3 regions of the Zhongshania borealis genome follow, and region 3 is predicted to be linked to each of the others. Evidence: predicted binding sites of a transcription regulator. Region 3 holds the regulator's gene; each other region holds the start of a gene.
The links. The regulator FliA, encoded in region 3, starts transcription of late flagellar genes. The targets are predictions, from matches to a motif close to TAAAGTTATNNNNNNNNCGGCCGATANCC.

Region 1 (7,514 bases), on a different contig from region 3:
GCGCTCAACGACAAAATTACGCACCGCTCCCGCCGGATAGTGGTCACGCAAGGCTATGCTTGCGACTGGCCCCTCCACACTTAATTCCAAGCCAACAAAGCTGTGAGTTAATTCAACAAACTCTTGAGCAACCTGAAAAGCCTGCAACAAATTTTTACTGCATATAAGCGCCAAGCCCCATATACCAAAAACACCAAAATGGTAACGTCGACCAACAAGATACGCGAGATCCGGTCGCGTATTCGCGGCAAGCGTTGCCTCGATAAAGGCAATTTCCTGGCCCGACTTAATTAGACACCCAGGCGTCTCTAACTGATTTCGGCTCAGACCTGTAATTTTGCTCGCCGCGCTGTGATCCAACCCCAATTCTTCCAAGGTTTGGCACAATATCAGCAAACCTAGCGCTGGTCGCAACCCTGTGGGTGAAACCGAAATTATATTGTTATTTTTATCCATAATGGCCGAAATTAACAATTATATAGGTCAGTAGCAACATTTAACTCGCACTACGCTAGGCGTAGCCTAATCAATCGCACTATGCGCACTAGCCAAAGGACCTGAAGTAAAGAAACCCCATAATAAGGACGGCATACTATGGCAACGACAATATCGCGATTTTCAATAACGGATCTTACCCAGCGATTTCGCTGGCTATGGATGATTAACGCCTTTTTTATGCCATGGCTGGCCTTGATCGGCATCATCCCTGCCATAAAAACGGGCAATAATGCCTGGCTAGCGCTCGGCTTTGTTATTTTCTATGCTGCCGTTCCAATACTCGATTACATCTCTGGCCAAGATCCCAACAACCATGATGAAGCCGATGTACCCGCCCTGGATGCCGACAACTACTTTCGCTGGGCCTTGTTTGTGGCACTGGCCGGCACCCTCGTTGTGTGGTTTAGCGCAATTACCTACGCTTGGTATGCTGAATTATCGATCCTAGGACTAGCCGCCCTTGCACTCTCTTGCATGGGACTGGGCGGCGCATTTTTAAATCTTGGCCACGAGCTAGGCCACAAGAAAAACCGACCTGAGCGCTGGGCAGCAAGCCTCGCCCTTGGCATAACGGCGCTTCCGCATTTCAGCGTAGAGCACAATCGCGGCCATCATCGCGATGTCGCCACTCCGCACGACCACGCCTCTTCACGCCTCGGCGAAAACTTCTACCGTTTTATGCTCAGGGAAATGCCTGGCACTTGGTTGCGTGGTTGGCGTATTGAAGCGGATAGACTACACAAAAAGGGCTTGTCATTCTGGTCGACAAAAAATGAAATTCTACCCGGCGCGACGATCACCGTCCTATTCTTTACGGTAGTTGGCGTCCTTTTTGGCCCGACCGTTCTACTCTTTGTTGTTGTCACTAGCCTGCTCGGGCATACCAACTTAACTGCGGCAAACTATGTTGAGCACTATGGACTACTGCGTAAAAAGCTTGAGAACGGCCGCTATGAGACACCTCAACCGGAACACTCGTGGAACCAAAATTCACTCGTATCTAATTTAATAACCTTTCAGCTGCAGCGCCATTCAGACCACCACGCTCACCCTAGTCGGCGCTACCAATGCCTGCGGCATTTTGAAGACGTTCCTCAACTCCCCGCCGGTTATTACGCTATGTTTATGCTCGCCTATATCCCGCCACTGTGGTTTATGGTGATGGACAAAAAAGTCCTAAATTGGGCCGACAACGACATCAATCGCATCAATGTCTTGCCGAGTAAGCGCGCTAAATATGAGAATAAAATCAATATGGCCGTCTCACTCAGCTAAACAGCAAGATCACAAAAAAGGTGACAGCCCTAAGACTGCCACCTTTCTAGCGTTTGCTCCCACTAACTTTAGTGCCGCGTACTAACGTTCACCCGGGTATTCCACGACTGCTCACGATGACGATTATCATTGCCGTGCCCATTACCCTTGCGGTCATCACGCACGTATTTGTCTTTCTTATAGTGCTTTTCAGCATATTTATTTCCATGCTTTCCGTCATCGCGCTGCTCTAGATATTTGTGATGCTTACCGTGGTTCGAGTATCGATCAGCGGTATAGTGCTTTTGATAATAAACATGAGCATTACCGTAGCGCTGGTATTTATTTCCGCGGTACTCAACATGATGCCCACAGTGTCTATCATGCACATGTGCATGGCGTCTTGCGTATTTTTTATCCGATTTATGAGCATCGTGGGCGGCATACAAGACCGCGGCACCAATTAACACGGCTGCAGCTGTTTCCGCATGCTCCGCGTGCGCTTGCTTTGGTGTCACCGCCACTGCCACCGCAAGTAAAGCAGTGAGTAACAGATTGCGGATCACCTTAGGCTGTTCTACTTCAAATGCTGTTGTATTTGTCATCATCAGTTCCTCCTGAATGTGCTTGTAAGATATCAGGAGCTAGCTGAACGATAGCTGAAGGCAAAAACAAAAAAAGGCCACCACGCAGAATACGGGCAGCCTGTTTATATTCTAAATGGTCGGTTTAACTACTCTGGGATTGGCAGCGGCTCTGCGCATCTAAACGCGCTTGAGCAAAACCTTGCATTGAAAATCGATCGCCGGTAACACTAAAAAATTGAGCTACATCAGTCGAGGCCATCACCAAATTAACTGACGCCGCATTCGCCATAAGAGATAGCAACTCAGAATTTGCAAACGAACGCCCGAAAATCACTTGGTATCGATCGCCCTGCATTGGACGGATTGACACGACCTCCACCGGAATATCTAGCGCAACCCCATCAAAGTCTGCCGCGAGGGAAATCTGTTTTCCTGCGAGCGGCCATATATTGTCGCTATCGCTTACCCAGCTTATATACAACTCATCTGCAGCGCAGGTATTACTGTGTTTAAGCAATCCGAATTGGTTCTTGCTACCTTCTTGACCGTGAACGCTATAACCAGTCGATTTTGAAATTGCTTCAAGCTCCCAGCCGCCAGACACTTTTGCTTCCGCGGCCAACGACATTGCAACTAAGGCGACACCTACAGATACCAATTTACGTACAGTCATTACATCCACCCTGCTATTCCGGCTTTAAACTTCAATAACCGTATTTAGCAACCAAAATGAATTTCAAACTATACGTAGTATTCCTCGGCGAGAGACAGTTCACATTACTAACATTTAAATTTAGCGTTCAAGTATAGAAACTTATTGATCCAACAGTGACGCTTCACGACCGCCTACGGCAGAGCCCATAGCTGGGTCATGCTTGGCCCCACGGAGAAGGAATATCTCGACGCGTCGATTTCGCCCCCGCCCCTCCGCAGTATCATTATCAGCTAACGGACGCGTTGCGGCATGGGCCATTACTCTGAACCGTTCATTCGGCTGACCGCTCGCTGCAATAATCCCCAACAATACCGTAGTCGCCCTAGCCGATGAAAGATCCCAGTTGGAGGAAAAGCGGTCAGTGTGGATTGGTACTGTGTCAGTGTGACCGGCAACCACAATTTCCCCATCTATTTCATTTAGCAGTGTCCCGAGCTTCACTAGCACAGGATCAAATCCCGGCGACAATTCAGCGCTACCCGATGCAAAGGAGCCCCGTTCGCGAATACGGATGATAATCACCCGTTCGCCATCGTCCACTACCTCGACAAGACCTTCACTGATCTCGAGGGCCAAATGCGCTTTAACTTTCTCAAGATCGTCATTGAGCGCCTCGTCTGCTTCAACTTTGACAAAGTCGCGCATTTCGCGCACCGCTTCTTGGCGAATTTGATTTTCGGCTGTGGGTTTTGGTTGGCCGGGACTAAATTCCCGGGCGATCATGCTGGTGCCTATCGGCGGCTTAAATGCGGGTATTTCGCGCTGCACACCGAAAGCGTCTTTCATCGACCCCGACAGCTCCTTAAACTTTTGCTTGTCCATTTCAGAAAATGAAAACAAAAGTACAAAGAACGCGAGCAAAAGCGACATTAAATCAGCAAAGGTAAGCACCCAAGCTGGGGCACCGGCAGCCGGTTTCTTGGGCGCGTCTTCCTCCACTTAGGCTTCCTCAGCCTTAGGTTCAACGTCGCGCTTATTATCAGGAAGATAGGTTTGCAGCAATGACTCAAGTACCCGTGGATTAATACCTTCTTGAATGCCATCAACGGCTTCTAAAATCAAATGGCGATTGCGCCGCTCTTCAGCCGTTCGAAAGGCCATTTTTTCCGCCATTGGCAGCGCAACAACGTTCGCTAAGACCGCGCCATACAAGGTAGTCAAAAGCGCAACCGCCATCGCCGGCCCCAACGCCTTGGGGTCAGACATATTCGACATCATTTGCACTAAGCCCACCAATGTACCAATCATCCCCATGGCTGGAGCGGATTCACCAAAGCCCTTAAAAACAGCCTCGCCCATTTCATGGCGCTCAATGGTCTGGCTGATTTCTTTATTCAATACTCGGCGCACAAACTCAGGATCATGGCCATCAATAGCCATCTGTACGCCTTTATTTAAAAACTCATTGCTAATTTCCAGTGATTCCAAACCAAGCAAACCCTCTTTACGGGCTACGCCTGCCATCGACATACATTCGGCAATAAGGTCAGCCGAGCTGGTTGGCTTATGAATAAACGCCCTCGACGCTACCTTGAAGGCGCCCATCGTTTGGTCTAGCGGGAACTTAACCAAATTGGCTAATAACCCCCCGCCAACAACAATTAGCAAACTCGGGGTATCGATAAAGCCACTGGCACTGCCACCTAACACAATGGCGGTGACAATAACCCCAAGCGCACCCAACATACCTAATAACGTTGCTAAGTCCAAAGGAAACTCCGGCTCTCTTTGTCTGTGAATTGGGAAATGTGCCAAATTGCGTATTCTTTGGCCGCCATTTCACCCTTACGTAACTTTATTAACGGCAGCAGGGCACTTAACTTTATAGGGAATTCCCTTACGAGCGGTCAATTCAGCAAATTCGAAACCTAAATTGCCCCCGCTGCAGCTTGAACACCACAATAACTCGCCCAACTCAGCATCGTCCATAGCGGATTTCAACGATACTCCGAACGTAAAACACCGCGCAACAATACGGCGAGTCACCGCCACACTCGCGGGACCATGCTATGCTTGGAACTCCAATTTCTTAGCCTGCATTTACTATGTTAAAACCCCAACAAACTGAATTTGGTCACGGCCCTGCAACATGGCTATCTGGCGGACAGGGCGATGAAACGCTGCTCTTTGCCCCTGCCAATGGCTTCCCGGCAGGAAGCTACAAAACATTTCTTTGCCATTTCCAAAACGACTTTAACCTCATTGGCTTTGAAAATCGCGGCGCGTGGGACAACACGCCCCCATCTAGGCAGTTTTCTTGGCGCCAGCATGCCGACGATCTAATTACGTTTTTAGATCAGCGCCCATCAAGTTTAGCTCAGAAGCCCGTAATCGCTATGGGCCACTCTATTGGCGCAACGATTTCCGCTATCGCCGCGGCAAAACGACCAGATCTTTTTAAAGCGCTACTGATGTTTGATCCTGCTGCGATACCTGGCCGGTTTCTACCCACGCTCGCTGCCATTGCGCCCACCGAGTTAATGGGGAAGCTGAATTTAGTCAAACGCACGCAGAACCGTCGTCAGCTTTGGCCGGACCGCCAGACCTTTATCGACTACCATCGCAACAAAGCCGCCTATCGTCACTTTTCAGATGAAGCATTCAACGACTATGCCGAATCCGGCTTAGTAGAACAGCCCGACGGCCATTATAAACTACGTTACAGCCGCGAGTGGGAAGCACACAATTTCAAACATACCTCATCGCCATGGCTGGCCCTACGCAACATCCAGATTCCAACTCTAATCCTCAGGGCTGAGCATTCTTACCTCCACAAGCAAAACGAATTTGAACGACGAGTAAAGCGCCTTCCCGCCCTCGTCAGCCACGATGTTATTCGCGGCGCCGGCCATATGGCACTACAGGAAGATTGCAAACAAGTCGTCGAACTCAGTCGCGACTGGTTAGCCAGTAACAACTTGCTCAGCACGACAGTTTAAGAAAATGACGTTTAAGCGACTAAGCCCAGAGCAGGCATTTAAATTTTTAAGCTTTGCGCTACTTTGCGCCATAAGCGTTCGGACATTAGCCGCTCAAGAGCAATGGCAAATCCTCAGCCTTGCAGGTAATAAAATGGGTTACCGGCACATCGAGCACAAGGAGATTGAGAAGACGATCATTAGCAGAGAAACCCTCACTATTACCGTAAGTCAGCCCGGCGCTAGCAATACCACCACCACGACAGTATTGGAGTCCCGCGAAAGCTACGACGGCAAACCTCTGTCGATGAGCAAAACCGTCAGTTCTGCCACCGCAAACCACAATATGCGAGTGACGGTCGACGGCAACGTACTGCACCTAACCCAAGACGAGCTAGCGAGCGGCGGTAAAGACTACCCTATACCGCAGCCCTTTTTATTATCGCAAGCTTTGCGGCAAGCCCTGCAAAATGGCGCGGGGCAAAAATCGCCATTCAACTATTTCAGCTGGAGTTTCAGCAACCAACAATTTGAACAAATTCAACTGACCGTAAAACCACACCTCAACCCAGAAAACCCCGACTTCACATGGCATATTCAGCGTAAAATCATGAGTGGCGGCGCTAGAGAAACAGATATATATACTGATGCCGCCTTTTACACATTACGCGAAATTAGTCGCTCAGGCGGTGACGAACTACTAATTGAAAGCTGCACACAAGAATGCGCCACGGCTTATTTTGAGCCAGTCACCCACGTATACCGCCAACTGATTTCTTCGCCATACAAAATTAGCGATGCCGCACTACGCAGTAAGATCCGCTACCAACTGCTTGGCCATTTATCCAGCACACCACCAGCAACTAGCGAACAATCTGTCAGGGCCATCGACGGCGGAGTCGAAATTACTGTCTGTTCAAACTGCGGCTCAGAATCCACCGCCAGCCCCGCCGACCTCACGGCACGATTACAGGCTAATTATTGGCTCACCAGCGACGCCGAGCTAATCCACAGCAAGGCACTCGAGATCCTTGGCGACAAGCCAATCAGCACGGCCGCCAAAATGCGGCGACTCAGTCGCTTTGTAAGTCGACACATGAACGAGGAAGCCAGTTACTCCGGCTATGCCACTGCGCTTGAGGCCTACCACAGCAAACAGGGAGACTGCACTGAACACGCTTTATTACTAGCGAGCTTAGCACGCGCAGCGGGGATCCCCAGCCGCGTAGCATTTGGTTTGGCTTATAGCAATGAGCGTTTTTTAGGGCGGAAATACGTGTTTGTTCCCCACGCGTGGGTACAAGCGTGGACTGGCGACAAATGGGAGAGTTTTGACAGTGGCCTAGGCCAGTTTACGGCCGGCCATATTGCCCTCGGAATTAGCAACGGTGAACAAAGTGAAGTTCTAAAATTGAACGCGCAATTACACCAATTAAAAATTACATCTGCGGTGCAAATAAAAAGTCGGTGACTTCTCCCCACCCTACGCTTCACTAGGGTGAGGCTTCTCACTTCTTAGGCCGCTGCCGACACTGTGCCGGT
Region 2 (11,434 bases), 1.2 Mb from region 3:
CTGTGTTCTCTGAGTGCCGGCACTTCAATAGGAAATACGTCAAGGCGATAGAAAAGATCTTCGCGAAAACTACCGTCGCGGACCATAGCCTCTAAGTCGCGATGGGTTGCCGCCAATATGCGTACATTGCAATGTTGGGTGTGATTACTGCCGACACGTTCAAAGCTGCGTTCCTGCAAGACCCTGAGCAATTTAACCTGCATTGACAGGCTCATATCACCGATCTCATCCAAAAATAGGGTGCCGCCTTCAGCCATTTCAAAACGGCCCTTGCGCGTTGCTACCGCACCAGTAAAGGCGCCCTTCTCATGACCAAACAACTCGCTTTCAAGTAAATCAGCGGGGATCGCGCCACAATTAACTGGAACAAAGGGCTTTTCACTGCGAGACGACGCCGTATGAATGCGACGAGCAACGACTTCCTTGCCGCTACCAGACTCACCGCGAATAAGCACTAGCGTGTCGAAGCCTGCAACCTGATTTATAAGCGAATCAAGGGCTTGCATAGCGTCAGACTCTATAATCCTAGGAACAGCGATATCACACCTACTTGGAATCAATGTGTTGTTTTTTTGATTTGAAACAGTCATTCCATTGTGAACCTTTTCACATGCATAGCATTTGTATAGCAGTGGAATATGACAAATTCAAAGACAGCGACCAATATAACCACCTAATTAGGTCACTATAATGCCCAATTCAGCGTTTAAAATGGTATAGGGGAAAGCCCTAGGGTCATAAAAACAACATATCAACTAATTCTATTAGTTAGGATATTATTTATAAGGCGTTGACAGTGCAAGATTTTTTTAAATTGAAGCAGGCAGTAAAACTACGCGGAGGTGGATAAATGATTACCCCGCCTCACTATGACATGCTATGACTCAAGTAAGAGCCAAGATTGCGCGCATTCTGGCGGGTCTGATTCGCATCAGTTAACATCGCGCTGCGCTGTTCATACAATACATCGGCAACTTTCTGGTCAATCGCTAATATCGCTGAGATCACCTCACCAACCAACTCGCTCTCAGATGGCGCGCACTCTTCCGCAAAAAACAAATCCATTAACGCGCGGCGACGGCTTTGCTGGGCAACAGCTTCGACCCAATCACTGCTGTCGGCTAATTCTTGGATATGTTCACTAATCGTCAAAAGCTCACGCAGCTCCCGATGGCGAGTTCCCAGCACCTCTGACATTTGCAGCATTTCAATATTCATTAGTCACCTAAGTACTTAGCCAAGGAGTCTCGACGTATGTCCGCCGGGCATAAATCGCCCGCCGTGAGCGCTAAACGCCAAAGCCTATACCGCTTCTGTTTGGTAGCGCGCAGTAGATTCACTTCCACTTACTGCAGCGGGAATGGCATCCCACGCTTCTTTCAACTCTTTTAACAACGACGCCACTTCATCTAGCGCCGCTTCGTCATTATTGATGTTAGCTATCAACAAACGACGGTTCATATAATCATAAAGGCTTTCTAGGTTTTCGCTCATTTCAGCGTTAACGCTGTGATCTAAGCTCATTCGCAAACCGTCTACAATCGACATAATACGGTCGATAGCAACAACCTTACGCTGCACTTCTTTGCGCTGCATATAGCCCTTGGCAACAGACAAACGATCTAAAGCGCCATCCATTAACAATTGAATTAAGCGGTGCGGACTCGCTGCAGCCACTGAAGATTGGGCGCCAACGGATGCGTATGCCTGGGTCGCTCTACCTGCTGAATAGCTCATTGTTTTTCCTCTTGGTAAGCTCTAAATGCTTACCTTAATTGACGGCTTTACACGGCTTTTCTTTAGCTCTTTTTGCGTTTATTTACAGGTATTTACGGTGGAAAATACCTATACCATTCTTAACTACTTTTATAAACCGAACCAGGTAAGTTCGCTAACTGCTCGGTTAAAAAATCGCCGGTGTTGTTTAACTGACCCAGCAGCGTATCCAGCGCCGAAAACTGCGCCTGATATCTTGCCTCAATAGCCGCAATTCGTAGGTCCAGCGCCTCGCGCTGATCGTCTATTCGCTCCACCTGCGCTTTTAGGCCATCGGTGCGATTTTCTAAAATGCCACCACCGGCGGTGATATCGCCAATAACCGAATCTAGGCGCGTTGCATAGCCATTTTCACCGGCAAACACCCCTGCCACATTGGCAAAATCAGTGTCTAACACTGAGCTTAGCTTAGTTGCATCAATTTCCAAAATACCTTTGTCGCCGGTGGTGATTCCCAACTCGGCCAAAGAGTCTAACTCTACATCCAAGCCGCTAACAAGCGTACCCATTTCTTGGCGTATCCGGTTGGCAACGCTGCGGGTAGTGGAATCGCCCTGCAATAAACCGGCGGTATCCGCCTCTGGATCATAAGCGGTTAAATCATTAAGCGTCGCCATTAAGCTATTATAGCTGGCAACAAAACCTTCAATGCTTTTTTTGACTGAGGCAGTGTCGTGTTTCACCGTTAAACTTAGGCTTTCACCGGGTTTAGCGGTTTTAACATCAATGGTAATCCCCTCGATCATGCCCTCAAACTTCAGACTGGCGCTGTTTAAGGTAAAACCATCTACCACCACAATAGAGTCTTTAGCCTCGGCCTTCTCGGTCATTGCGAAGTTGCCCGTTGTATAGGCTAAGTCGTTCAAATTGCCGGTGTCTGTGCCACTGGGCGTAACATCAACTTCTATCGCGTTGTCCAATCCCGTCTCAGTTGACGAGAAAACCAAATGGGCGCCGTCTTGATCGGTCACAATACTCGCTGTTACGCCGGTATTGTCCTCAGCACTATTCACCGCATCGCGAATTGCGGTCAGAGAGTCTTCGCCATCGGCAATAGCCACCGAAAAAGTCTCGCCATTCTGGCTAAAATTAAGCACACCACTGCCGACAACAGCGTCGTTGTCAGCATAAGCCTTAGAGGCAATAGTCTCCTTAGCGGCTAGCTGCTCAACTTTAACGGTGTAAGTGCCAGCGGCGGCGGCAGAGGTAGTGGTCGCGGTAAAAGCCGCCGTATCTGAAGAGGTCGCCGAGCGCTTGCTGAAGGTATCAGCGCTTTTCAATGAACTTAGGCTATTTTGAAAAGTCGTCAATGACGATTTGAGTGAGCCGAACGCAGATAGGCGCGCCTGAATAAGGGCTTCTTTAGAATCAAGACGGGTTGCTTGTGGCGCGCGCTCAGCGCTCACCAATTGCGAGACAATACTATTGATATCCAGCCCTGAACCAATGCCTGATGCTGTTACCGTTGCCATACTGTCTCCTGCACCTGCGGTGCTTGGCCAATTTTTTATCTAGGCTAAATAACCTAAACAAACCACATGGCCGCTTGTTACTTTGCCACGCAACAGCGTGAACGATTTAGCCATTCAAACTCAATAATGCACGTAATGCGCCAATTAAGCCTGATCTTCAATTAAGCTGCCGGTACCTTCAATAAAGGTGCGGGCAATATTCAATAATTCTTCTGGTGGTATCTGCCGAATAACCTCACCAGACTCCGCATGAATCACCTTCAGTATGGTCCGGCCAGTAGTATCGTCAACCGAGAATTCAAGATCGCGCTCCCGATCCTTAAGGACTTCATTGAGTTTGGCCACCGCTTGGGAGGTTTTCTCAATATTATTGGTAGAGTCAAACTCTGCCACCAAGGCCACGGCTATGCGGCTCAATTCCGAGTTCGGCTTAGCCGCCTCACCACGAACAGCTGCCGCATCTTGCGCAGTACGGCTAGGTGCCGCTTGCGAAGAATTCGAGGTATTCGGCAAAGTCTTGCCGCCTGGCACCGGCACAAACCGACCGCCAGCCTGCCCCGACGCCGCAGTATTAGTGCTTACAGCGGGGCTTAAATTTTGGGCAACCGCGCCCGCCGCCGCACTTTTCGCTGTGGGCTTGGCGTAGCTCGATGCTACTGATGGTAATGATAAGCTCGTATCCATAATGTAACCTACTCACCCTATCAAACAGTTATAGCAGAAACACGAACAGAGCCTTGAGGCCCCGTCGTCTTTTCCGTTAACTCCCTGTCTGGGCCGATAATTCCCGCGCTCTTAGGAGCGCGGGGCCTAGCGGGCTGCGACTTACTGCAGCAGACTCAGAGCGGCCTGTGGCAATGCATTGGCCTGGGCTAAGATCGCGGTGCCTGCCTGTTGCAGAATCTGCGCCTTAGTCAGGTTGGCCGTTTCAGCCGCAAAGTCAGCGTCCAAGATCCGACCACGTGATGCAGACAAGTTCTCAGAGATGGTCTGCAAGTTAGTGATAGTAGACTCAAAGCGGTTCTGGATCGCACCAAAGTCGCTGCGACGATCACTGATTGCCGTAAGGGCAGAGTCAATACGACGGATCATGTCGTTTGAAGCGGCGACTGTTGTCACACTTACATCAGCCAGGCTACCTGTTGCAGTCGTGTTAGCTAGGCCTAAGCTAGATTCTAATCCGCCAGAGAAGGTGATCGTTTCAGATGCATAGATAGAGAAAGTACCATCTCCATTATCTTCAGCAAGGCCGTTACTACCCAGCGCGGTATTGATCGCTGCCACCAAATCTTCGGTAGTAGTGTAGGTGTCATCAGCAACCGCAACCGCGGCACCGTCGCCGATTGCGATACTGAAGTCACCAGCGACCGTTATACCAACTGGGGGGATTTCAGCTTCAGCATCAACGCCAGTTGTAGTGCTGGTCGAGGTAGGTACGGCAGTAATATCCGCGTTAGCCCCAGCAAAAGTACCGTTATCAGCATCTCCATTAAAATTACTAAACACTATATCTCCTGCGCCTACAGTCGGAGCAGTTAAAACAATATCCGTGCCGGAGATTTCAACCGTGAAACCAGTTAACTCTGATTCGAGAGCCGTCTGTAACGCGCCAATAGTCGATAAATCAGTATCTAGAGTAACACCTATTACACTCGCAGTGCCGTCAGTTACATCAAAGCTAACAGCTTCACCAGTGTAATCATCAAGCAAATCTGCTGCTGCGAAGGTAAATGTAGCTGCTGCTGCATCTACTGCAGGAGTGGCCGTCATCACTGCACTCAGGTCATTAGAAGCATCGCTCGCAGTCGCGCCCAATGAGTTCAGGCGCGTACTTGCACTCAGATCAAGACTAATGGTTTCGCCTACATTTGACCCCACTTGGAAGGTCGCACTGCCAAATGAGCCATCGAGAATCTTGCGGCCGTTAAAGGAGGTCTGTGAACCGATGCGGTCGATTTCGGCCAAACGCTGCTGTACTTCGGCATCCAATGCGGCGCGGTCAGAGTCAGAGTTTGTGGCGTTAGCAGACTGCACTGACAGTTCGCGAATACGCTGCAGGTTATTGGTCATTTCGTCAAGCGCCGCTTCACCGGTTTGCGCCAGTGAAATACCGTCGTTGGCATTACGAACCGCTTGATTCAAGCCGTTGATTTGGGTGGTGAAGCGAGTAGAGATGGCCAGACCGGCTGCATCGTCTTTCGCGCTATTGATTCGCAGACCAGTAGAAAGGCGCTGCAGCGAAGTATTCAATGTTTCTTGCGACTTTGACAAATTGCGCTGGGCATTCAAAGAGGCAACGTTGGTGTTGATGCTAAGTGCCATGGTAATTCTCCTTTCCACTCTATGCGGTATAAAGACGTAAGTCTTTGATTAAGCACCAGTCAAAGTGACTGTAGTTTGCTTTCAAACCAATTAACGGCCGCTTTTGGGAGAACTTTAAGTTTTTTTTACTATTTGTGGTAAATACGTATAAAGGGGGGGGGATGAAGTCGGATGTCTGGCGTCTGGTGTCGGGTCGGACATTAACTGCTCGCTGAATGCTTAACGGGAGACGGGAGACGCTTAAAGGCATTCGCTGCGCTCATTAGATGCTCGCTTTCGCAAGCATGACAGAAAATTTAGCACGGCGCGTCACCATTGTCGCCCTTGCGAAAGCGAGGGCCTGTTTTGGGATGCCTGAAGTATTAAGTCGGATGTCGGATGTCTGGTGTCTGACACTAACGGCTCGCTGAGTGCTGAACGGGAGCCGGGAGACGCTTAAAGGCATTCGCTGCGCTCACTAGATGCTCGCTTTCGCAAGCATGACGGAAACCCACTAACGCTGCCTTTGCGTCTTCCGTCTCCCGTCAAGCGTCTTGCGCCCGACGCCCAACATCCGACATCTAAAGTCCAACTCTCACTTAAATATAATTAAATAGCGACAAGCCCTGCACCTTGCTAAAGGCTTGTTGCGCGGCTTGTAGCGAGGCCTGCTGCTGTGTAAAGCGCGAGATGGCTTCGGCGTAGTCTAGGTCGTTGACCAAGCTCAGGCTGGTGGCTATTTGTAAGCTGGCACCGGCATTCAGGTCGGTTTGGCGCTCTAGGGATTGCATCCGTGCCCCAATGGTGGCTTGGGTGTTGATTAGGTGATCCATGGCCTGGTCGAGGTTGCTAATGGCGGTGTTGATTTCACTGGTTTGCAGCGCCCGGTCACCTGCGCTATTGCGCGGCGTTTCTAGGGAAACAGCCAGTGCCTCGACCATGGAGAATATGTCTTGGCGCTGGGCGGGGGCGATGGTGAATTCGTCACCGGCGGCAACCGGCCCTTGAATGGAAACGGCCATGCCACCGGCGAGGATGTCACCGCCGTCTTGGTAGGCCGCGCTACTCACTACCGCGCCACCGGCGTCGAGGACGTCGTATTGGCTTTCGCTGGTAAAGCGAATGGTGAAGGATTCGCGATTAAATTGGCTTGGGTCGGTAACGCTGCCTGCATCAATAACCCCACCCCCGGTATTGGCGGCGTTAGCGGCGGTTTGAAACTGGCCGTTGCCGTTGAGGATGTTCATAAACACTTCAGAACCGGGATCGCCGTCTGGCAGGCTGCGCGCCGGGCCAACTTGAATTTGGCGCTGACCATCGTCGCCGTTGTAAACATAGCCGCTGGCGGTTTTGGAGATTGGCGCACTGCCCTCTTGGTAACCAGAGAAAATATAATTGCCACTGCTGTCGGTGGTATTGGCGTAGCTGACCAAATTGTCGAGCTGTTGGCGCAATTCTGCGGCAATCGATTGCCGCGACTCATTGCTCTGGGTAGCGTTATTGGCCTGAATCGATAATTCACGCACCCGCTGTAAGAGATCAATGCTGCCGCTAACCACGCTCTCTTCTAGGCCCAAACGGCTGTTGAGGATGGTGCCGTTGCGGTCGTATTGCTCGGTTTTTTCCTGTGCGCGGGTCAGCTCTAAACTGCGTACCGCACCTACTGGGTCGTCTGAGGGGCTCAGCCGGTTTTGGCCCGTGGCGAGCTGCGACTGAGTTTCAACCAGTTTTGCCTGCTGGGTCAGCATATTACTGACCCCAGTGGCGTAGATCTGGCTGCTTGAGATTCTCATGGCGCTACTCTCTCTTTGGGTTTTGCATTGTCCAGTGCGTATGAGCCGGTACTGGCCCGCACAAGTAGATTCCGCGTGTTAACTTGCCATTGCCGAGGTGTCATTATCTAAAGGCGCCAATTAAGGTCTGAAACAATTCATTTGCGATGCTCGTTGCCTGCGCCGCGGCTTGGTAAGCCTGCTGAAATTTAAGGAGATTGGCGGCCTCCTCGTCTAGGTTCACCCCGGAATAATTCTCTTGCCGAGCCTGGGTTTGGCTGAGCAAATTTTCTTGGGACTGCAGATTAATTTGTGCGCTTCGGGTCGCCACGGCAATGTCGCCCACCAAACCGTTTACTGCATCTAAGACGCTGGTGGCGCCATTATTTAATAGCTTGCTACTTTCCGTGCCTGCCAGTTTTAAGGCATTGCGGTTATCGCCAACCGCATTGGTATTCGCACCAATTAAAAAGTGGTCGCCGGCCACTGGCGTGCCAGTAATAACAACGCTATTGCCGTTAATGCTGAGTTCTTCACCCGAGGTATAGGTGAAGCTGCCGCTGCCATTAATTTGGTAGGTGGTGGCGGTCAAAAATTCAATATCGACATCATCTAGCAAATTCGGGTCGCTGCTGTCGACAACATCGGTCTCGCTAATTTTAGCGGTGCCGATATTACTGCCACTGCTAATGCTGCGGGTCGCGGCGGCGGCCGCAATCCCAGCGGGATCAGTGAGGATCACCTTAATACCCGCAGAGGCGCCCTCGGTGGGTCGCAGCACAAATTGGTCACCGGTTGCCGCTGCGCTGTCTAGGCTAAATTCCATGCCATTGAGCTGAAACGGGTCAGCGACGCTGCCGCTGCCACTGACCCCAGTAACGGCTGCGCCGGTAGCTTCATTAAAAAATGACCAGTTGCTGCCATCAAAGCGCATTAGAATATTGTCGCCAGTGACTTGCGACAGATCACTTATTTCAACGCTGAGCTGCGCGGCACTAACATTGTTGCTGCTGCGGTAGGCCACCGGGTCCGGCACCGAAAAAATATCACCGCCCTGATCGCCGCGCAAATCGACACCGGCGCGGTTCTGGCTATTCATAGAGCTGGCCACAGCGAGGCTGATACGCCCTAATTCATTGCGCGTTTCATTGAGCACACCGTCGCGGAAATCCAAACTGCCGCCCAAGCTACCACCGCTAATGCTGTCGCTAACAATGGCCTGACGGCTGCCCGTGGTCATGGCAATTTCAAGCCGATCTGGTTCGAAGGCGTTGCTGATCGCGCTCATTTTGACAGTGCTATCGCCCAAGACTAGGGCTTCGCCATTGCCGACAAATACACTGACACTGCCGTCTTTTTGCTCAACCGAGGTTACGCCAATGAGTTCATTTAATGACAGCAGGGCCTGATCGCGCTGATCCAGTAGATCATTTGCGGTATTGCCAGACGCCCCGTCGGCGGTCGTGATCAGCCGGTTAATATCGGCAATCTGGGTCGCTAGGTCGTTAATATCACTAACCGAGGTGCTGATGCGCACATTCACTTCCCGGCTGAGGGCATCTAGCTGGGCAGACATATCCGCAAAGCGGTCGCCCAAGCCCTGCGCCTCGGCGAGCAGCAACTGCCGCGAGGTAATAGACGAGGGATCGTCGGCCACATCTTGAACACTATTGTAAAAACGCGACAACGCCGCCCCTAGCCCCAAGTCGGGATCGGCAAGGCCATTGTCTAGCTGCGCCGCCATTTGGTAACTGGTTTCAACCGCAGAGTAAGCCGCTTGTGCGCTGCGCAATTGACCGGCGGTAAAATTGTCGTACACCCGACTCACCGAGGAAATACTGACCCCGGAACCAAGGGTAATGCCACCGAGCTGCTGGGGTATACGCGTGGCAAAGTCCACCTTTTGGCGGCTGTAGCCTTCAGTGTCGGCGTTGGCGATATTGTGACTGGTGGTGGCCAGCGCGCGCTGATTGGCGACCAGCGCCGACAGGGCATTACCTAGCATGTCACCCATGTTTTACCCCTTAATCATTTACAGCTTATCGGCAGATAAACTGAAATCTTGAATACGGCTAGTGTGGCTTTGGTTACTGAGCTGCTGGAGCTTGCTTTGCAGTGCAGCCCCCTCGCCGGTCATACCACTACCCTGTTGCTGTGTTTGCGGCTGCTGCGATGTTGGGCCCTGCAACTGCGCTGAAATCGATTCTGCCATGCCGATACCACCCTGATTTGAGAGCGTGACCGAGAGCTGGCTGTCGAGCATTTCTTCGTACATTTTGGTGCTTTCGTCAGAGAACAAACCACCCTCGGGTACACCAGCGCGCATGCTTTTCAGCATCATTTGCAAGAACAGCGCTTCAAATTGTTTGGCTACTGGATCAATGGCATCGGCCGAATTCTCAGTCGCCTCTTTGCGCAGCGCGGCCAGACCGGTGAAGTCGTGATAATTGCTACTGGTATTGATATCCATAACTACCGCCCCTTAGATCACAAGTAGCTCGGCACGCAGGGCACCGGCTTGGTCGAGGGCTTCAAGAATGGCGACCAAGTCGCTGGGCGCTGCGCCAACCTTATTAATGGCTTTCACGATTTCTTCTAGGGTTACGCCAGAGTCGAGTAAGAACATTCGCGAGCCGGTTTCTTGCACTTCGATGCTAGATTCCTGCGCGGCCACTGTTTGGCCGCCAGCGAAGGCGCCGGGCTGACTAATATCGACCCGCTCAGTGATTGAGACGGTTAGGGAACCGTGGGTCACTGCTGCGGGCATAACACGAACATTGCCGCCGATCACAATGGTGCCGGTACGCGAGTTAACCACCACCCGCGCAATGGCCTCGGCTGGGGTTATTTCTAAGGTCTCTAACATCGAAATAAACGTAACGCTGCGATCAGCATTGCTGGGGCCGAGTACCTTGACGGTAGCCGAGTCCAGCGCACTAGCCGTGCCAGCACCGAATTTGCTGTTAATTTCTTCAACTAGGCGATGCGCGGTGGTGAAATCGGCTTTTTTCAAATTGAGCATAATTTCGCCATTCGAGGCCATGGTGCTAGGCGCCGCACGCTCAATAATCGCCCCGTTGGGAATACGACCCGCACTGGGAATATTGACGGTGACTTTAGAGCCGTCGGCACCCGCCGCCCCTAAACCACCCACTAACAAACTGCCCTGCGCCACGGCGTAGACTTGGCCGTCGGCACCCATCATCGGCGCCATTAGCAAGCTCCCACCACGCAAGCTGGCGGCATTACCTATAGACGATACGGTGACGTCTAAGGTTTGGCCGGGCTTGGCAAAGGCTGGCAAACTGGCGTGCACAGTAACTGCCGCAACGTTTTTCAACTGGGGGCTGACGTTGTCGGGAATACGCACACCAAAACCGGTGAGCATATTGCGAATACTTTGAATAGTGAACTGCGCCTGGCTGGTCTGATCGCCGGTGCCGCTAAGACCGACCACCAAGCCGTAACCCACTAATTGGTTTTCGCGTACGCCGGCAACATTCACCAGATCTTTAACACGTTCGGCCTGCGCCAATGGCGCCCAGACCAATAGCGCAACGCTGCAAAAAGCAGCAATTTTGCGCAACACTAAATTTGTTTTATAAGACATTGCAGCCGTCCTCAAAAGGGTGACAATACAGACTGGAACAAACGTCCCAACCAACCCATGGAATTAGCGTCGGCTAGCGCACCTTTACCGCTATAGGTAATACGCGCATCGGCCACTTTATAAGACGGTATGGCATTGTCTGCGCCAATGTCTTCGGGGCGGATAATGCCCTTGATACGAATAAACTCTTCGCCTTGATTGATGGTGACCCACTTCTCGCCCCGCACCCGCAAGCTGCCATTGCGCAGCACTTCAGACACGGTCACGGTAATGCTACCGGTTAAGCTATTGCTCTGGGTACTACTGCCCTGCCCAGAAAAATCCTGGTCTGAAGAGACGCCGGTAGTGAGAATTGGCGTGCCGCCACTGGTCACGCCACGGCCTAACAAGGTCACGGTGGGCACAGAGATATTGCTCTCTTTGCCGGTCGCGGTGCTTGAGGATTTACTGGCGTCGGTTTTTTCTTCTAAGGTCACGGTGACAATATCACCAACCTGACGAGC
Region 3 (11,434 bases):
AGTATGCAAGTTAAGAAATATCGTGCTGCCGACAGCCAGCAAGCCATGCGCTTAGTGCGGGCTGCTCACGGCCCCGATGCGGTGATTCTGGATTTTCATACTATTGATGGTGGTGTCGAGGTGGTGGTTAGCCTCGACGACAGCGCTGAGCCAGTTGGTGCGCAGGCGGAAATCGCAGTGACGGAATCTGCGGCGCAGCAAATGGCCAGACAAATTACACAACAGTTTTCGCCGGCTTCAGCGCCACGCCGTGAACGCACGGCTTTAGATGCACTGTTAGACCGGCAGAAGAAAAATGCTGAAGCGGCGGCGGAGCTCGCCAGTGAACGCCAAAATCTTGGCGTTAGTGACAATACACGCGCAGTAGGTCAGTTAACACAAACACCGGTGCAGGGCCAAAGTCCGCAGCTAGCGTGGTCGCAGCAAGACGAAATGCTAACGCTCAAGCAAGAACTGTCCTCAATGAAATCGATGCTAATGGATCAGCTCAAGGGTCACAACTGGCAGCAGGCGAGTTTTAAAGCGCCGGAACAGCTAGAGCTGAATACCTTTTTAGCAAGTTTAGATCTCGATCCTAGCTTGGGGCGGCGTCTCAGTGCCGAGATACCCAGTGACGAGAGTGAATCGCTGCAGCGTGAAATGCTCAAAATGTTGCTTATTAAACAATTGCCGGTTATGACGCCGCCGACCTCAGGTGCGGTTTGTCTTGTTGGCCCACAGGGCGCGGGGAAAACCACCACTATTGCAAAGATTGCCGCCCAGCATGTACTGAATCACGGCCGCGATGGTATTGCTATACTGACAACCGATGTAGCTAGAGTCGGGGCTCAAGAGCAATTGCGGGCCTATGGCCGAATTTTACAGATACCGGTGCACACTGCGGTCGACCTAGAAGAAGCGGTGAAAACCTACCGTATCTTACGTAAGAAGAAACTGGTACTAATCGATACCGCTGGTATGTCTTTTCGAGATAGTCGTGGCATTAGCGAATTGCAGCAATTAACGGCGGCGATGCAGGATGTGCAGGTGTTTATTACGGTGCCAGCCGACGCGGAGGCCTATGTCCAGAGTGAGATTATTGACGCCTATGCGCCACTGGCGCCCCAAGGGGCGGTTGTAACACGCATCGACGAAGCCATGCGCTTGGGCGGAGTGATCTCCAATTTAATCCAGCATCGTTTGCCTGTGGCATGGTGTGCTAACGGCCCTAAAGTACCGCAAAATCTGTCTGCTGCAGATGCTGCTAAACTGGTGAATATGGCAGTGCGCATGGCCCGTGCATTTGAACTTAAGCGTGGGCCAGAAATTGCTCCTCAGCCAGCGGTGACGCAGGCTGCACAGCAGACTATGGCGCCGCCACCAGCGAAGGTAAGCGGCGGCCTGAATATACGAGTGTGACTGGGCTGAAGTTCGGGTGGAGATTTCCAGATTGAGTGCGTGCATATGCGTAGAGCATTTTTGGGCGCCTGAGCCTAGAATATGCTGCGAAGTTGATTAACGGAGAATGATAACTAGATGAGCGCAGTAAAAGTAATAGCAGTAAGCAGCGGCAAAGGCGGGGTGGGTAAAACCAATGTCTCGGTTAATCTTGCTTGCCAGCTGGCACGGCGTGGTCGTCGTGTACTGTTGATGGACGCTGATCTTGGCTTGGCGAACGTAGATATCATGCTGGGCTTACGACCAAAATGGAATTTGTCTCATGTATTGGATGGAAAGTGCGCGATACAAGATATTCTCGTTCCCGGGCCGGTGGGAATCACCATTATTCCAGCCGCGTCGGGCGTCCAAAAAATGGCGGACTTGGGCACCGATCAACACGCAGCAATTGTGCGCTCGCTCAGTGAATTAAAAGACGATTACGACGTTTTAATTGTTGATACGGCTGCAGGCATCTCCGACAGCGTGGTGACCTTTTGCCGGGCCAGTCAGTATGTAATGGTTGTGGTAACGGATGAACTCACTTCCATGGCTGACGCTTATGCATTGATTAAAGTAATGAACCGCGATGCGGGAATTCGTCGTTTTAAAGTGCTTCGTAATATGGTCGACAGTCACGACCAAGCGCGTGATGGTTTTGAGCGGCTCAATGAAGTCGCTCAGCGCTTTTTAGATGTAAGTCTAGAATTTGCCGGTTTTATCCCCCGCGACCCTTATTTGATCAAAGCCGATTCGCGGCAAATGGCCGTAAGTGATTTGTACCCTGGGGCTGAATCGTCGCTGGCGTTCCGCAAGTTGGCAGAAACGGTTGATAAGTGGGAAGGGCCATCTGGCCCAAGTGGCAATATTGAATTCTTTGTTGACCGCATGTTTAGCGCCGACAGCGCAGAAAACACAGCTGCCGGAGTCGAAATGTGAACGGTCACGCCGCTTACCTTGATGTGCAAAACGGCAGCCGCGAAGAGCTGGTGAGTCGACATGCGCCTTTGGTCAAGCGAATTGCCTATCATTTGGTGAGTCGTTTGCCGGCCAGCGTTGAGGTAGACGATTTAATTCAAGCGGGCATGATCGGTCTCCTTGAAGCGGGCAGCAATTATCAAGCGGATAAAGGTGCTAGTTTTGAAACCTACGCCAGTATTCGAATTCGTGGTGCGATGATCGATCAAATGCGGCAGAGTGGTTGGGCACCGCGCTCGGTCACCCGGCAGCTTCGTGAAGTATCCGAAGCAGTGCGGCGCACTGAGTCGCGTTTGGGCCGTGAAGCAGGTAGTGCTGATATCGCCGCCGAAATGGGGGTTTCCCTCTCCGAATATCACGAGCTATTGCGTGATACTAGTTCAGTGCGCTTATTTAGCTTAGAGCAATTGGGTGATGGCGAGCAGGAGCCAGCCGATATTGGCGGTGGTGATGATCGCTACGCCCCCTTAGAAAATGTATTGGAAGATGATTTTCAACACGCTCTAGCGAGTCACATTAACAGCTTGCCAGAGCGAGAAAAGTTGGTCATGGCCCTTTATTACGACAGCGGCTTAAACCTCAAAGAAGTTGGCGAGGTGATGGAAGTCAGTGAATCGCGGGTATGTCAGATTCACAGTCAGGCGATTGTGCGCTTAAAAAGTCGACTGACTGATTGGACGGCGAGCTAAGCGTGCGGAGTAAATACTATGGAGACTAGTAATCAGTTACCGTCGCTCATTGGCAATTGGTTTAATAGCCTAGGCGAGGCATCACTGCTGGGTTTATTGCTCAGCGTTGTTGGCGTAGGGCTATTATTATTCGCACTAAAGTCGCGACGTGCACACCAAGAAGACGGCCCACATATCCCAACTGCCGACGAAAAAATTGCCTTGCTCGAGAAAAAAATTGAACAACAGAATTCCGCAATGAGCTTGCTAGGTGAGCGAGTTACTGCCTTAGAAGAATATTTAGAAATGATTGGTATACGCCAAGAACGCCAAAACACTGATAAAAAAGATGTCCGCTTTTACCAGCAGGCGATTGGTCTAGCGGACCAAGGTCTCAGCGCCGAAGAGCTAGCTCAGCGCTGTGGTATCTCTAGCTCTGAAGCCGACTTGATTACCATGTTGTACCAAAAAGCGAATTAAGTTTTTGGCGTCTGGCGCAGGGTGTCCGACGCCAAACGTCAGACACCCGACACAATTTCTATCCCACCTTCCTGACTTGCACCACCGCCTGACTGGCTGCGCTCAGTACCGCTTGCAATGACGCTGTGATTACATCGCGGTGCATGGCTACGCCGATGTAGCGCTGGTTGTTGATCGACAGGTGAACATAGGCTATAGCTTGTGAGGCGGTGCCGGTTGCTAGTGCGTGTTCGCGGTAGTCGAGTATTTCAACTTTATCGCCAAACTCCTGTTGCCAGGCATTAACGAGGGCGCTTATGGCGCCGTCACCATGGCCTTGTAGGCTAATTTCTTCATCGTTGTGATGGAAACTGAGGCTGAGTTGATCTTGGCCTTGGTTTTCGGCGTTGTTTTGGCTGATCGTAAAATTGCTCAGTTCGGTACGTCGCGCCGCCTGCAGATAGTGTTCGTCAAACAGCGTCCAAATTTGTGCGGCGCTCACTTCACCGGCAATTTCTTCGGCCTTGGCTTGCACCGCGCGGCTCGCATCAATTTGCAGCCAGCGGGGCAGTTGCAGGCCGTAATCGTTTTCCAGTACCCAGCTCACGCCGCCTTTGCCTGACTGGCTGTTAATGCGAATTACCGCTTCGTAGCTGCGCCCGAGGTCAGCCGGGTCTATTGGTAGATAAGCAACCTGCCAATGCTCATCCTCGCCCTGCTTAGCTAAGCACTTACGAATCGCGTCCTGGTGACTACCAGAAAAAGCAGTAAACACGAATTCGCCTGCATAGGGGTGGCGTGGGTGCAGTGGTATTGCCGTGCAGTGTTCAACAACGGCAATAATTTCGTCCATATCGGCCAAATTGAGCTCAGGGTCTACGCCTTGGCTGTACAGGTTCATGGCCATGGTCACAATGTCCATATTGCCGGTGCGCTCGCCATTCCCCAGCAGCGTACCTTCAACACGGTCCGCACCCGCCATAACGGCCAGTTCACCGGCGGCAACGCCACAGCCGCGGTCGTTGTGGGTGTGAACCGAGACGGTAATATCGCTGCGGTATTGGGTGTGTCGGCAAAACCACTCCACTTGATCGGCAAACACATTGGGGCTGGCGCACTCGACGGTGGCGGGTAAATTGATGATGATGGGCGCGCCAGTATCGCGCCACTCAGCAATAACCGCGTCGCTGATTTCTACCGCGTACTCGATCTCGGTGCTACTGAAGCTTTCGGGTGAATACTGGAAGGACCAAGCAGTTTCTGGGTTCCTTTCTGCATATTCTTTAACCCAGCGCGCGCCCTGCACGGCAATGGCTTTTATCCCATCTTTGTCCAGGCCAAATACGCGCTCGCGCTGCACTGGACTGGTGGAATTGTAAACGTGGATTATCGCCTTTTTTGCGCCTTTGAGCGCTTCGTAGCTGCGGGCAATAAGCGCTTCTCGCGCTTGTGTTAGTACTTGTACAGTAACGTTGTCCGGAATCCGATCGCCATCGATCAGCGCGCGCACAAAGTCGAAATCGGGTTGGGACGCAGCGGGAAAGCCCACTTCAATCTGAGTGAATCCGAGTTTGATCAGCAAATCCCACATCCGCAATTTTTGTTCAACCGTCATGGGTTCGACAAGGGCTTGGTTGCCGTCGCGGAGATCAACCGAACACCACTGCGGCGCATGGTTAATACGGTTGTTTGGCCACTGGCGGTCGGGCATCGCGATGGCGGGCGTCGCGCGGTATTTGCTGTGATTAAAGTCGGTCATGGCAGAATTCGCTTCCTTGAGCTTAAATGGGTGCTAATGCATTTAGGTGGTGAAGCCCGGCGATACCGGGCGTTTTCACTGGCTCTCGTTGTGAAAGAGCTTGGTCGCGTGTTCAAGCAGCGGGGTGTTGCTGTCTGACTAACGATGTTTGCGGAGCGGTAACTCCATGGTTCCCAGTATAGGGATATGGCTGTAGCAGGGGATTGCGAACTTAGCTGGAAAATAGAATTAAAATGCGCATAAATTGCTTGTTTAAGTTTAATGGTGGAATATTATGCTAATAGATGTCGAATAGGTGATTTATTTGTGAAGTTAGATAATTATGATAAGCGTATTTTGGATGCTTTGCAGGAAGACGGCCGCCTCAGCAACCAAGAGTTGGCAGACCGCATTGGTTTGTCTCCGTCACCGTGTTTGCGTCGGGTGCGCAGATTAGAAGAAAGCGGCTTATTGGCGGGCTACCGGGCCTTGCTCAATGCGAGGGCCTTGGGATTGAATCTTATGGCCTTTATTCATATCAGTATGGACCGACACACGCCGGAGCGTTTTGAAAACTTTGAACGTCATGTTGGCGAGTGTGCTGAGGTCTTAGAATGCCACCTAATTACCGGTCAGGCGGCCGACTATTTACTTAAAGTGATTGTTGCCGACATGGACGGTTTTCAGGCACTGCTATTAAATAAGATCACTCGAATTGATGGCGTCACAGGGGTACACTCCAGCTTTGTAATGAAGTCTCCTGTGAGTAAAACCGCCTTGCCTTTGTTGTAGTCACTTTTACGTGGCGTTGGTATTGCAACGCCGCCTTTTGGGTTAATCGAGAGTATATGAAAATGGAAAGAATCTTCGCGGCAAATCTTGATGAAGTTGAAGAGGGGAAATTTTTAACGAAAACCCTCGGTGGCAGCAAAGTACTATTAACCAAGGTCAACGGTCAGGTTTGTGCGGTAGAAAACCGCTGCCCGCACCTTGGGCTGCCACTGGCAAAGGGTAAAATTTGTGATGGTGCAGTGACTTGCCCGTTTCATGGCTCTAGTTTTAATTTGTTAAGCGGCGAGAATATCGATTGGACAAATGCTTTTATCGGTATGCCAATGCCGGGCTGGACACATAAGCTAATCGCCCTCGGAAAATTACCTCAAGCGCTGACGACCTTCATGGTTGAGTGCGAAGGTGAACAAGTTTTTTTGAATATGTGATTTTAACTACTCGTGTAAATAAGGACCTTCATGGCAGTAGAGATCGAAGTTATCACCATTACCCACGCGATCCAGCAGGCGGTCGCACCGGTGTTTTTACTTGCGGGTATTGGTGCCATTCTCAATGTATTGACTAATCGCTTAGCGCGGATTATAGATCGTAGCCGGACCTTACATCGACGTTTAGAGAACCTGCCAGACGAGCGCACTGCGGGTGTCCACGAGGAGTTAGCTATGCTGACTCGCCGTGCTCGAGTGGTTCATCGCTCAATCGGCTACAGCACAACCAGTGCGCTATTGGTCTGTGTTGTTATCGCAATGTTGTTTATCAGCGCTGTGTTGGCTTGGAATAGCAGCTTGCTGGTGGCGGGTCTATTTGTATTGGCAATGGCTTGCTTGATTGGGGCGCTAGTGGGTTTCTTACGTGAAATTCAATTGGCAACACGGATAATGCTTAACGGGCCTTAATGTTTCATTGTGCCTAGACCGGCTGCACTAGAGAAAGAGATTCCATATGAATATTGGGATTTATGTATACCGCAGTGCTGAGGTTTTGGACTTCGCTAGGCCCTATGAAGTTTTTCAACGGCAAGCCGGCTCTGCGAGCCGGGTGATGAGTTCTCTGTTTTGCTAGTGAGTGAGTTGCCTGGGCCGCTTGATACAAGTGGCGGCTTGCAAATTCTACCCCACTGCAGTTTTGCCGATTATCCGCGCTTTGATGTGCTGATTATTGTCGGTGGCGTGCACGAAGCAGAAATGACGAAGTCTGCGGTATTGGCATGGATTGCCGGCCAGTTAATTTGCGCGCAGAGTACCTCCTCGGTTTGCACTGCGGTTTTTCTTTTGGCGGCGGCGGGAGTGATAACCGATCATCGCGTCACCACCTACTGGGAAGACCTCGATGATTTAAAGTAGCAGTTTCCCGCCCTCGATGTTTGTGCAGGACCACGTTGGATTGACTGTGGCCCGGTGCTGAGTTCTGCGGGAATTTCTGCGGGAATCGATATGAGCCTGTACTTGGTGTCGCGCTTACGCAGCCGCGAGTTGGCTGTAAAAACAGCCAAACAAATGGATTTTGATTGGCGCCTAGACTCCTGAACGTAGAAAAGGCGACCTCACATTTCGACAGTGCTTAGCTTTTTCTGAGCGTTTTAGCGCGTCGGGTCGCCATGCGTCGTTCTGCCAACATGTGCTTGAGCATTACTCGGAGTAAACCAGTGTGGGTATTTGGCTCCCGGCTCTCGGCTAAATCGATGATCTGGCGGTAATACCATTGCGTGGCCGCGCCAAAGTTGAGCGTGCGAATTTTCTGATTGGCGCTATTGGGTCCAAGCCAGCCGGGACCAAGGCGCAGCTCTTTTTCCCAGCTTGGCAGGCTCGCTTGTTCGCCTGTGAGTAGCGGGCGAATATTGGCCTGCGAACACAGTGGCCGACCTATGCCGACAACATCGAGCGCGCCACTGTCGAGTGCTTGCTGCATAGCCGCGTGGCTGCGAAAACCACCGGTTATCGCTAAGGGAATACTGGTAACTTGGCGTATTCCTTCGGCATATTTCAAAAAATACGCTTCGCGATGCTGGCTGGTGTCGGCGCGTTCACTGTCGTTTTCGTCGCCCATGAGCGCGAGTTTTTCGTAGGTGCCACCAGAAACCTCGAGTAAATCAATTTTGGCGTCCGACAGCCATTGGGCGACCTGTAAGCTGTCTTCGTGACTAAAGCCACCTTTAGAAAAGTCAGCCGAGTTTAGCTTGACCGAAATCGCAAAGCGCGGGCCAACGGCTTCGCGCACTGCAGAAACGGTTTCCAGTAAAAAACGCGCGCGATTCTCAAGAGAACCGCCCCATTGATCGCTCCGTGTATTGGCCAGCGGGGACAGGAATTGGCTGATTAGGTAGCCGTGGGCCGCATGTATTTGTACGCCGGTAAAGCCAGCGGCCTTGGCGGTAGATGCAACTTTGGCGTAGCTGTTAATTGTTTGCCGAATATCAATCTCGGTCATTGGCTTGGGTCTGCCAAACATGCCGATAAGATCAATGCCAACGTCCGATGGCGCAAGTGGCTGGGCAGATACCTGACGTTGGCACTGGCGTCCTGGATGATTGATCTGCATCCACAATTGGTTGTTTGCGGAGGTTCCCGCTGCAGCCCAGTCGTTTAAGGCTGCTTCGCCACCATTGCCATCAATCACCACATTGCCGGGGCGCTCCAAAAAACGGCGGTCGACCATCACGTTGCCAGTAACCAAGGTTCCGGTGCCGCCTTCAGCCCAACGCCGATAGAGCGTCGACAGCCGCGGCGTTGCTTGATCGTTCACATTGGCCAGACCTTCGGTCATCGCCGATTTTAATAGGCGATTGGGGAGTATTACTCCACAGGGCAACTCTAGTGGGTCATTGAGCATTGGCATACTATTGTCGAATCCTAATATGGTTTTAGTTCAGTCGGCGAAGCTAATCTAGGTAGGCGTGGCCTGCTATCGCCGTTTGTAAATGTAGGTCGGTAATACTGTAGCGATAATTCTTGCATTAATATTGCCCTGATACGCCATTTTTTGCGTATGCTGCCGCAAACAGCAAGTTTATATCATGGGCGCTAGTCAGGCGGAATTTGATCTGCGCTATAGACGATTGGCCGCGTCGCGGTAAACATAGCGAAATGGGTTTGGGTAACTATGCAAAATTCCAGTGGCAGCGATGTCGAGTTAAATCAAGTTAGCCGTGAGGCGTGCATAGACGCGATTATTGCACGGCTTGGTAAAACCTTGGTGATGGCCTTGCCCTTAGGCTTGGGTAAACCCATAGAGCTGGTAAATGCCATATATGATCGTGCATGCCAAGACCCCAGTATTTCCTTGACGATTCTTACCGCGCTTAGCCTTGAGCGTCCCCGTGAAAAACATCCAATCCGAGGTCGCCTACTTAACCCTGTGTTCGACCGGCTCTACGCAAATTACACCGAAGCAGGTTATGCGACAGCCGTCAGGGAAGAGCGTTTGCCCGCAAATATTCGTGTTCGCGAGTTTTATTTTAAACCTGGAAGCCGTCTAAAAAATGCTGCGGCTCAACAGAATTACACCAGCTCGAATTACACCCATGCTGCACGGGACGTTGTTGCCCAAGGCTGTAATCTTGTTATGCAGCTGGTGGCCCGCGATCCCGCGGATAGTCAGCGGCTAAGCATGAGTTGCAATCCGGATACCTCTGCGGAGGTGGTACAGCGTCTTACTGAACTAGGGCGTGACTTTGTCAGTGTTGCTGTGGTCCACCCAGATTTGCCCTATATGTATGGCGATGCAGAGGTAAGGGGCTCGCAATACGACTTTGTGCTCGACACCAATGTTCAGCATCATGGTTTGTTTACCATGCCAAAATTGCCACCCGTTTCAGCCAGCGATTATGCAATAGGTTTACACGCGAGTTGTTTGGTCGCCGATGGCGGAACTCTGCAGCTTGGTATTGGCGCCATGAGTGATGCCATTGTTCATGGCTTGCAGCTGCGACACAGCCGTAATACTGACTACCGGGCTTTGCTTAGCCGATTCAATATCGATAAGCACTGGTCGAATTTGATTGGGCAGTACGGAGGCCTGAGCGAATTCGTTGAGGGTTTATACGGCGCCACTGAAATGTTTGTTGAAGGCTTCTGGCATCTTTTTGGCAGCGGTATTTTAAAGCGAGAGGTCTATGATTTTTGGGCTTTGCAGATTTTGATTAATGACGGAGTTTGTCAGCCGCAATCCATTGATGCAAAAACGATTTCCGCAATGGCCGATCTCGGGGTTAGAGAGTTGCGTGGTAAAGATTTCGATACCTTGCAATACCACGGTTATTTTAATGAACAATGCCATTATTGTGAGGGCTATATCATTGCTGCCGATGGGGAGTCGGCCTCGGCGAATATGGCGAATCCTGAGAGCCAGCGTTTTATTGCAGAGAAATGCCTAGGCGACAGTTTGCGTAACGGTAAAGTTTTGCACGGTGGGTTTTTCTTAGGTAGCGAGGCGTTTTATCGCGGCCTGCGCGAGCTGAGTGCGGCAAATCGCGGTAAGTTGGCAATGTGCGGTGTTGAAAAAATAAATCAGCTGGATTTCAATCCACGCTTATATCAAGCGCAGCGACGTCGCGCGCGCTTCATAAACACCGGCTTAAATGTCAGTCTGCAGGGCGCAGTGGCTTCCGATACATTGGCGTCTGGGCAGGTGGTGTCAGGCGTAGGTGGTCAGTATAACTTTGTTGCTATGGCGCATCAGTTGGCCGAGGGGCGGTCGATCTTAATGATTCGATCAACGCGAATGCAAGGCGGTAAAGTTGTTTCGAATATCGTTGAAAATTATGGCAGTTGCACTATCCCACGGCATTTGCGCGATATTGTGATTACCGAATACGGTATTGCTGATTTACGTTCCAAAAGTGATGCCGAAGTGATTCAAGCGCTCATAAATATTACTGACTCTCGATTTCAGCGAGCTTTGCTTCGCAGTGCGAAAGCGTCCGGTAAACTCGCTGCTGACTATCAGTTTCCTACTGCGTTTAGCGACAACACGCCGGAGCGCATTAGTCGTGATGTGGCGTGGGCAAGAAGCCGCGATATGCTGCCCAGTTATCCTTTTGGTTGTGATTTCAGTAGCGATGAATTACGCGCCGCAAAGGCCTTAAAAACACTTTCAAGCCTAACATGGTGGAAAGGTCTAACGCTTTTAGTAAGTCCTAAGAAATACGATGGGTCGGCAGCCAAGATATTGAGCTGTTTGGGGTTAACGACAGTAACTGGAGTGAAGGACCGGCTTTTGCGGCGGTTGGTATTGGCTGTTATTGCGTATAAATCCGATTGATTAGCGTCTAACGACTATGATTAATTGCGATATAAGTCACAATTATGAAGCTTTTATAGCTGCTTGGTTAGCCTTTAAATAATTACTAAGTCAATGATTTTCATAAACATTCATATGACTTTTT

Region 1: pomA (flagellar motor protein PomA) is a predicted target of FliA. The motif match lies at 4,851-4,879, and genes of this name have one in related genera.
Region 2: ABD836_RS00740 (flagellin) is a predicted target of FliA. The motif match lies at 5,659-5,687, and genes of this name have one in related genera.

Annotation. Positions count from the first base shown of each region.
Region 1 is NZ_BAABDM010000012.1:104,854-112,367, forward strand. Features, by position in the region: gene ABD836_RS18415 (AraC family transcriptional regulator) at 1-456, opposite strand, end outside; gene ABD836_RS18420 (alkane 1-monooxygenase) at 595-1,773, shown strand; gene ABD836_RS18425 (hypothetical protein) at 1,842-2,360, opposite strand; gene ABD836_RS18430 (hypothetical protein) at 2,482-3,012, opposite strand; gene ABD836_RS18435 (flagellar motor protein MotB) at 3,154-3,993, opposite strand; gene pomA (flagellar motor protein PomA) at 3,994-4,764, opposite strand; gene ABD836_RS18445 (alpha/beta fold hydrolase) at 5,100-5,993, shown strand; gene ABD836_RS18450 (transglutaminase-like domain-containing protein) at 5,998-7,443, shown strand.
Region 2 is NZ_BAABDM010000001.1:143,143-154,576, reverse strand. Features, by position in the region: gene ABD836_RS00765 (sigma-54 interaction domain-containing protein) at 1-590, opposite strand, end outside; gene ABD836_RS00760 (flagellar protein FliT) at 868-1,218, opposite strand; gene fliS (flagellar export chaperone FliS) at 1,303-1,737, opposite strand; gene fliD (flagellar filament capping protein FliD) at 1,857-3,248, opposite strand; gene ABD836_RS00745 (flagellar protein FlaG) at 3,393-3,932, opposite strand; gene ABD836_RS00740 (flagellin) at 4,074-5,570, opposite strand; gene flgL (flagellar hook-associated protein FlgL) at 6,149-7,342, opposite strand; gene flgK (flagellar hook-associated protein FlgK) at 7,446-9,335, opposite strand; gene ABD836_RS00725 (rod-binding protein) at 9,354-9,791, opposite strand; gene ABD836_RS00720 (flagellar basal body P-ring protein FlgI) at 9,804-10,931, opposite strand; gene flgH (flagellar basal body L-ring protein FlgH) at 10,943-11,434, opposite strand, start outside.
Region 3 is NZ_BAABDM010000001.1:1,314,060-1,325,493, reverse strand. Features, by position in the region: gene flhF (flagellar biosynthesis GTPase FlhF) at 4-1,398, shown strand; gene ABD836_RS06220 (MinD/ParA family protein) at 1,516-2,355, shown strand; gene ABD836_RS06215 (RNA polymerase sigma factor FliA) at 2,352-3,083, shown strand; gene ABD836_RS06210 (DUF2802 domain-containing protein) at 3,102-3,542, shown strand; gene leuA (2-isopropylmalate synthase) at 3,601-5,280, opposite strand; gene ABD836_RS06200 (Lrp/AsnC family transcriptional regulator) at 5,587-6,051, shown strand; gene ABD836_RS06195 (Rieske (2Fe-2S) protein) at 6,108-6,479, shown strand; gene ABD836_RS06190 (DUF2721 domain-containing protein) at 6,510-6,947, shown strand; gene ABD836_RS06185 (DJ-1/PfpI family protein) at 7,113-7,394, shown strand; gene ABD836_RS06180 (NADH:flavin oxidoreductase/NADH oxidase family protein) at 7,612-8,886, opposite strand; gene ABD836_RS06175 (acetyl-CoA hydrolase/transferase C-terminal domain-containing protein) at 9,151-11,310, shown strand.